DNA from 2 places in the Paracoccus haeundaensis genome. Region 2 is predicted to be linked to the other one. Evidence: riboswitches for the same ligand, from Rfam matches in the RefSeq annotation. Region 2 holds a riboswitch; the other holds the start of a gene.
The links. A riboswitch is a leader RNA that binds a small molecule or an ion and turns the genes downstream of it on or off. The one in region 2 is predicted to bind thiamine pyrophosphate.

Region 1: linked by a shared signal. The riboswitch ahead of FHD67_RS10565 (thiamine ABC transporter substrate-binding protein) and the one ahead of thiD (bifunctional hydroxymethylpyrimidine kinase/phosphomethylpyrimidine kinase) in region 2 are both predicted to bind thiamine pyrophosphate.

Annotation. Positions count from the first base shown of each region.
Region 1 covers NZ_VDDC01000016.1:92,468-95,864, reverse strand. The annotation lists gene FHD67_RS10570 (ABC transporter permease family protein) at 1-903, opposite strand, end outside; gene FHD67_RS10565 (thiamine ABC transporter substrate-binding protein) at 882-1,853, opposite strand; TPP riboswitch at 1,884-1,983, opposite strand; gene mutS (DNA mismatch repair protein MutS) at 2,030-3,397, shown strand, end outside.
Region 2 covers NZ_VDDC01000010.1:19,397-22,793, forward strand. The annotation lists gene FHD67_RS05865 (FAD-dependent oxidoreductase) at 1-621, opposite strand, end outside; gene thiD (bifunctional hydroxymethylpyrimidine kinase/phosphomethylpyrimidine kinase) at 614-1,417, opposite strand; TPP riboswitch at 1,488-1,590, opposite strand; gene FHD67_RS05875 (acyl-CoA thioesterase) at 1,685-2,161, shown strand; gene FHD67_RS05880 (DEAD/DEAH box helicase) at 2,309-3,397, shown strand, end outside.

The sequences.
Region 1 (3,397 bases), on a different contig from region 2:
CGTCGCCGCGACCGAGATCAGCGGCGCCAGCAGAAAGGCCGCTGCCGCCGCGATCACCGCTGCGTCCGTCAGCCGCCGCCAGCCGCCCGGCGCGGGCGGCCCGCCCAAAGCATCCAGCCCCGCGCCGAAGCCTGCGGGCACCGTGATCCGCGCGGCCAGCGCCGCCGCCGCGATGCAGATCGCGATCTGAACCATCCCCAGGGCCGCCGCCCGCCCCAGGTCGAAATCGAATCGGAAGGCCTGATAGATGGCCAGTTCCACCGTCGTGGCCCGCGGCCCCCCGCCCAGGGCCAGCGCCACCGTGAAAGAGGTCAGGCAGACCAGGAACACCGCCAGCCAGACGCCGGGCAGCACGCCGCGCAGCATCGGGCGCTCCAGATGGCGGGCGATGTCGCGGGGGGCGAAATCCAGGGACGCGGCCAGCCGGAAGCGTTCCGCGGGAATCGCCTGCCAGCCCTGCAGGATCAGCCGCACCGACAGCGGCAGGTTGAAGAAGACATGCGCCAGGATCACCCCCTGCCAGCCATAGATGCCGATGGCGGGCAGGCCCAGGGCCTCCAGCGCGCCGTTCAGCGCACCGTTGCGCCCGAAGATCGCGATCAGGCCCAGCACCGCCACGATCACCGGCAGGATGAAGGGCGCGCCCAGCAGCGTGACCAGCAGCCCGCGCCCCCGGAACCGCCGCCGGGCCAGCGCGCGCGCCACCGGCACGGCCAGCGCGGCCGACAGGGTCGCGGACAGCGCCGCCTGCCACAGGGTGAACCAGACCGCGCGCAGGTCCCATTCGGTCAGGCTCGACAGCCCGCCCGCGACCCAGGCCACCGCCGCCAGCGTGCCCAGGATCAGCGCGGCAAGTGCGCCCGCGATGGCGTGGCCGATGCTCAGCGGAAGGCCCGCTGCCATTCGTCCAGGGCGGGGGCGCGCAGGGACTCTGCCTCGTCCTCGGACAGGAACAGGGTCTTGTCGGGCCGGGGCAGGTCGCGCATCACCTGCGGCCAGTCGGCCTCAGGCAGTTTTGCGGGCAGGGACCAGTTGGCCAGCGGGATCGTCGCCTGGAAATCGGGGGTCAGCACCCAGTCCATGAAGGCTTGCGCCAGTTCGGGCTGATCGGTGCCCGCGACCTGGGCCACCAGTTCGGCCATGAAGTAATGCCCCTCGGGGAAGATGGCGGCGCGCTTGGTGTCGTCTTCCTCGGCGGCGATGTGATAGGCGGGCGAGGTGGTGTAGGACAGGACCATGTCCGCCTCTCCGTCGGTGAACAGGCCATAGGATTCGGACCAGCCGCGGGTGACGGTCAGCACCTTGGGGGCGAGCTTGGCCCAGGCCTCGCCCGCCTGATCGCCATAGACCGACTTGACCCACAGCAGCATCGCCAGACCCGACACCGAACTGCGCGGGTCCTGGATGACGATGCTGATATCCTCGGCCTCCAGCAGCTCGGCAAAGCTGGCGGGCGGGTTCTCCAGCCGGGTGCTGTCATAGACGAAGGCCGTCTCGCCCCAGTTGTAGGGCAGGAAGATGTCGTCCTCCCATGCGATGGGCAGCGACAGGTCGGACGTGTCCTGCCCATGCGGCGCGAACAGACCCGATGCGCGGGCGCGCGCGGTCATGTCGGTGTTCAGGCCGAAGACGATGTCGGCCTGGGTGCCCGCCCCCTCCATCAAGATGCGGGGCAGCACGTCGCCGGTCACGAATTGCAGGTCGCAGTCGCAGATCGCCTCGAACCCCTCCTCGATGGCGGGGCCGGGGCCCCATTCGCTGGTGACGCTGTCGCCCGCATAGACGGTCAGGACGCGATCCTGGGCCAGGGCGGGGGTGGCCAGCAGCAAGGCGGGGATCAGGACGGATTTCATCGGCAGCCTCTCTTGTCGGAATGTCGAAAAGAAGGGGGTGCGCACCTTCCCTCCGCCGGTGTGAGCCGGATCAGGTTCAACGGGTCCGCTGTCGCGTCTCAGCCCGCATGGGGCACCCCGAGGTGCCCCTGAATGTAGAGGTTTCGCGCGCCCGCGCAAGCGGATAGAAACCGCCCATGACCAGGGACACGACCGACCAGCCCACGCCGATGATGGCGCAATATCTTGCAATCCGGGAGGCCAATCCCGGCGCGCTGCTGTTCTATCGCATGGGCGATTTCTACGAGATGTTCTTCGACGACGCGGTCGCCGCCGCCGCCGCGCTGGACATCGCGCTGACGAAGCGCGGCACGCATCTGGGCGAACCCATCCCGATGTGCGGCGTGCCGGTCCATGCGGCCGAGGGCTATCTGCTGACGCTGATCCGCAAGGGTTTCCGTGTGGCCATTGCCGAACAGATGGAGGACCCTGCGGAAGCCAAGAAGCGCGGGTCGAAATCGGTCGTGGCCCGCGACGTGGTGCGGCTGGTGACGCCCGGCACGCTGACCGAGGAATCGCTGCTGGAGGCGCGGCGGCACAATTACCTGGCGGCCTTCGTGGTGGTCCGCGAGGAGGGCGCGCTGGCTTGGGTCGACATCTCGACCGGCGCGTTTTCGGTGATGGATTGCCCCCTGCCGCGTCTGGCCCCCGAACTGGCGCGGCTGGCCCCGCGCGAGGTGCTGGCCTGCGACACGGGGCTGGAGGAGTTGATCGGCGATGCAGGTGCGGTGATGACCGACCTGCATGCCAGCGCCTTCGACAGCAATGCGGGCACGCGGCGGCTGTGTGCGCTCTATGGGGTCGAGACGCTGGACGGCTTCGGCAGCTTCACCCGCGCCGAACTGGCCGCGATGGGCGCCATCGTCGATTATCTGGACATGACGCAGAAGGGCCGCCTGCCGCTGCTGCGCCCGCCGGTGCGCGAACGCGCGGGCGGCGCGATGCAGATCGACGCGGCGACCCGGCGCAATCTGGAACTGACCCAGGCCCTGTCGGGCGGGCGCGACGGATCGCTGCTGGCGGCCATCGATCGCACCGTGACCGCGCCGGGCGCGCGCCTGCTGGAGCGACGGATCAGCGCGCCGTCGCGCGATTTGGGCCTGATCGCGGCGCGCCATGATGCGGTGGCGGCGCTGGCCGCCGATGCGCGGTTGCTCTCGGATCTGCGCGGCGCGCTGGCGCGGGTGCCGGACATGGACCGGGCACTGTCGCGGCTGGCGCTGGACCGGGGCGGTCCGCGCGATCTGGCCGCGATCCGAGCCGGGCTGACGCAGGGCGCGGCCATCGCTTTGCGCCTGCCCGGCGACGCGCCGCCCGTGCTGCGCGATGCGGCGGGCGATCTGGTCGGGCATGAGGCGCTGGTCGATCTGCTGGATGATGCGCTGGTGGCCGAACCGCCTTTGCTGGCGCGCGATGGCGGCTTCGTGGCCGAGGGGCATGACGCCGATCTGGACCAGACCCGTCGCCTGCGCGACGAGGGGCGCGGCGTCATTGCGGGCATGCAG
Region 2 (3,397 bases):
ATGACGCGGATGCAGCAGGCGGACCGGCCGCGTCAGGGCGATGTCGGGCGCGTGCAGGACGACCATCTCGCCGCGCACGCCGCGGAGGCCGGGCAGGGCGGCGGACAGTCCGCGGGCATCGATCACCGGGCCTGCGACGTCGCCCGGCTCGGCGGTCGCGCATTCGATGCTGATGCCGCGCGCGGCCAGCCACGCGGCCAGATCCGCCAAGGCACGTCGGGGGTCCAGATGCGCCTCGGTTGGAAAGATCAGGCCGGGCCGGGGCTGCAGGTCTGGTTCCAGATCGGCGCTATCGCAGGGGTGATGCGCCGTGGCACGGCGCGCAAAGCGGGCCAGTTCCGCCCGGTCGCGGTCCAGCGCCAGGACCAGCGTGCCGCGCCGCGTGACGGGCGTGACGGCGGACCAGGCATCGGCGGCTTCTGCGCCAAGGCGGGTGATCACGGGGTCGGCGGTCACGCCTTCGCACTGCGGGGCCAGCATGCCGCCGGCCCACCATGAGCAGCCGTGTGGGCCGGGCGCGCCTTTGCGGTCCAGGATGCGCGGGGTCAGGCCGCGCTGCACCAGCACATGGGCCGCGAACAGCCCGGCCACGCCCGCGCCGATGATGGTGACATCAGCCATGCGACCAGACCGCATGGAAATGATGCACCGGCCCGTGCCCCGACCCCACGCACAGATCGTCGGCCGCCGCGATCGCGCGTTGCAGATAGCGGTGTGCGACCCCGACCGCCTGCTCCAGCGGCAGGCCGTGTGCCAGGCCGGCTGCGATGGCCGCCGACAGCGTGCAGCCAGTGCCATGCGTGTTGCGGGTGGACAGGCGTCGGGCGCTGAAAGGCGTCGCCCCCTGCGCGGTCACCAGAAGGTCGGTGCAGATCGCGCCCTCGCCATGCCCACCCTTCATCAGCACGGCCCCCGCGCCCATGGCGCGCAGCGCAGCACCCTGTTCGGCCATCTGGGCCGGGGTGGTGGCCGGGGCACAACCCAGCAGGCAGGCGGCCTCGGGCAGGTTCGGGGTCAGCAGCGTCGCGCAGCCCAACAGGGAACGTAGCGCGTCGATGGCATCGGGCGGCAGCAAGCGGTCGCCCGATTTCGCCACCATCACCGGGTCCAGCACGATGGGCAGGCCGCAGCCGTCCAGACCCCCGGCCACCGTGGCGATGGCCTGGGCCCCGCCCAGCATGCCCAGCTTGACCGCCCGGACGTCCAGATCGTCCAGAACGGCACGCATCTGCCCTGCGATCATCGCGAGGCTGGCCGGTTCGACCAAAGCCACGGTGCGGGTGTTCTGCGCCGTCAGCGCGGTCACGACGCTGGCGCCATAGCAGCCAAGGGCCGAAAAGGTCTTCAGATCCGCCTGAATGCCGGCGCCGCCGCCCGAATCGGACCCGGCGATGGTCAGGGCAATGGGTGCTGTCACGTCGTCCCCCGTAATGTGGCGGGTCGTGACCGGGCAAAGGGGTGGGGACACAGGGCGGGCCGATGGCCGCGCGGATATCTGCACCGTTCCCTCCGCCGGTATGACCCGGATCAGGTTCGATGGGTTGGCTGTCGCCTCTCAGCCCCTGTGACGGGACACCCCAACGGTTTGCCCCCCAAGGCTAGGCGCGGCGGGCCCGGGGCGCAAGGGGGGCTTTTCGCGCCCGCGCGATTGTCGCAGGATGGTGGGACAGCGGACGGGGGACAGATGGACAGGCGCGGGCTGGAGATGACGGTGCTGATGTCGCCGGACATGGCGAATTTCAGCGGCAAGGTGCATGGCGGCGCGCTTTTGGCCTGTCTGGACCGGGTGGCCTATGCGTGCGCGTCGCGCTGGTCTGGAGAATATGCGGTGACCCTGTCCGTCGACCAGGTGACCTTCAAGGAGGCCATCCACGTGGGAGAGCTGGTGACCTTTCGCGCGCGGGTGAACCATACCGGCCGCACCTCGATGGAGGTCGGCATCCGGGTCGAGGCCGAGAACATCCGCCGCGGCACCCGCAGGCATACCAATTCCTGCTATTTCACCATGGTCGCGGTCGACGAACGAGGCCATCCTGTGCCGGTCCCCAAGCCCGAGCTTGAGGACGACATCGACCGCCAGCGCTGGCGGTCGGCCGAGGTCAGGCGCACCATGCGGCGCGAGATCGCGGCCCGCCAGGAGGCCGCGTCGAACACCCCCTGATTGGGCGTGGACTTTGCGATCCAAACCGCGTAGGGAACCGCCTTTGGCCCTGCTAGTCCGGGGCGGCGGGTGCAGGGTGGGCCGGTCGCAGCGACGATAGGTGCCGCTCATCGGGTCGCTCACGGCCCCCGCATTTTGGCGAATCACATGACTGAACTGAATTTCCCCGCGCCGCTTCAGGCGGCGTTGGCCGACAAGGGCTATGAGACGTTGACTGCCGTGCAGTCGGCGGTGCTGGCGCCCGAGGCCGCGGGCCGCGACGTGCTGGTCTCGGCCCAGACCGGGTCGGGCAAGACCGTGGCCTTTGGCCTGGCGATGGGCGCGGACCTTCTGGACGGCGACCGCATCATCGCGGGCGAGCTGCCGCTGGCCCTGGCCATCGCGCCCACGCGCGAACTGGCGCTGCAGGTCGCGCGCGAGCTGGAATGGCTCTATGCCGGGACCGGCGCGCAGATCGCGACCTGCGTCGGCGGTATGGACTATCGCAACGAAAAGCGCGCCCTGCAACGCGGCGCGCAGATCGTGGTCGGCACGCCTGGCCGCCTGCGCGACCATATCGACCGCGGCAGCCTGGACCTGTCGGACCTGCGCGCGGCCGTCCTGGACGAGGCCGACGAAATGCTGGACCTGGGTTTCCGCGAGGACCTGGAGTTCATCCTGGGCGCTGCCCCGGTCGAGCGCCGCACGCTGATGTTCTCGGCCACGGTGCCGTCGGCGATCGAGAAGCTGGCCCGTGATTTCCAGCGCGACGCCCTGCGCATCGCCGCCATGGGCGAGGCGCGCCAGCATGGCGACATCGCCTATCGCGCCTATACCGTGACCGCCCGCGACCGCGAGCCCGCGATCTTCAACCTGCTGCGCATCCACGAGGCGCAGACCGCCATCGTCTTCTGCAAGACGCGGGCCAACGTGAACCACCTGCTGGCGCGGATGTCGAACCGGGGCTTCAAATGCGTGGCCCTGTCGGGCGAGCTGTCCCAGCAGGAGCGGACCCATGCGTTGCAGGCGCTGCGTGACGGGCGCGCCCGCGTCTGCATCGCCACCGACGTGGCCGCGCGCGGCATCGACCTGCCGGGGCTGGAGCTGGTGATCCACGCGGACCTGCCGACCAACCCCGACACGATGCTGCACCGGTCGGGCCGCACTGGGCGTGCGGGCTCCAAGGGCGTGTCCGCGCTGATCGTGCCGTCGGCCGATTATCGTCGGGCACAGCGTCTGCTGCAGAACGCCAAGGTC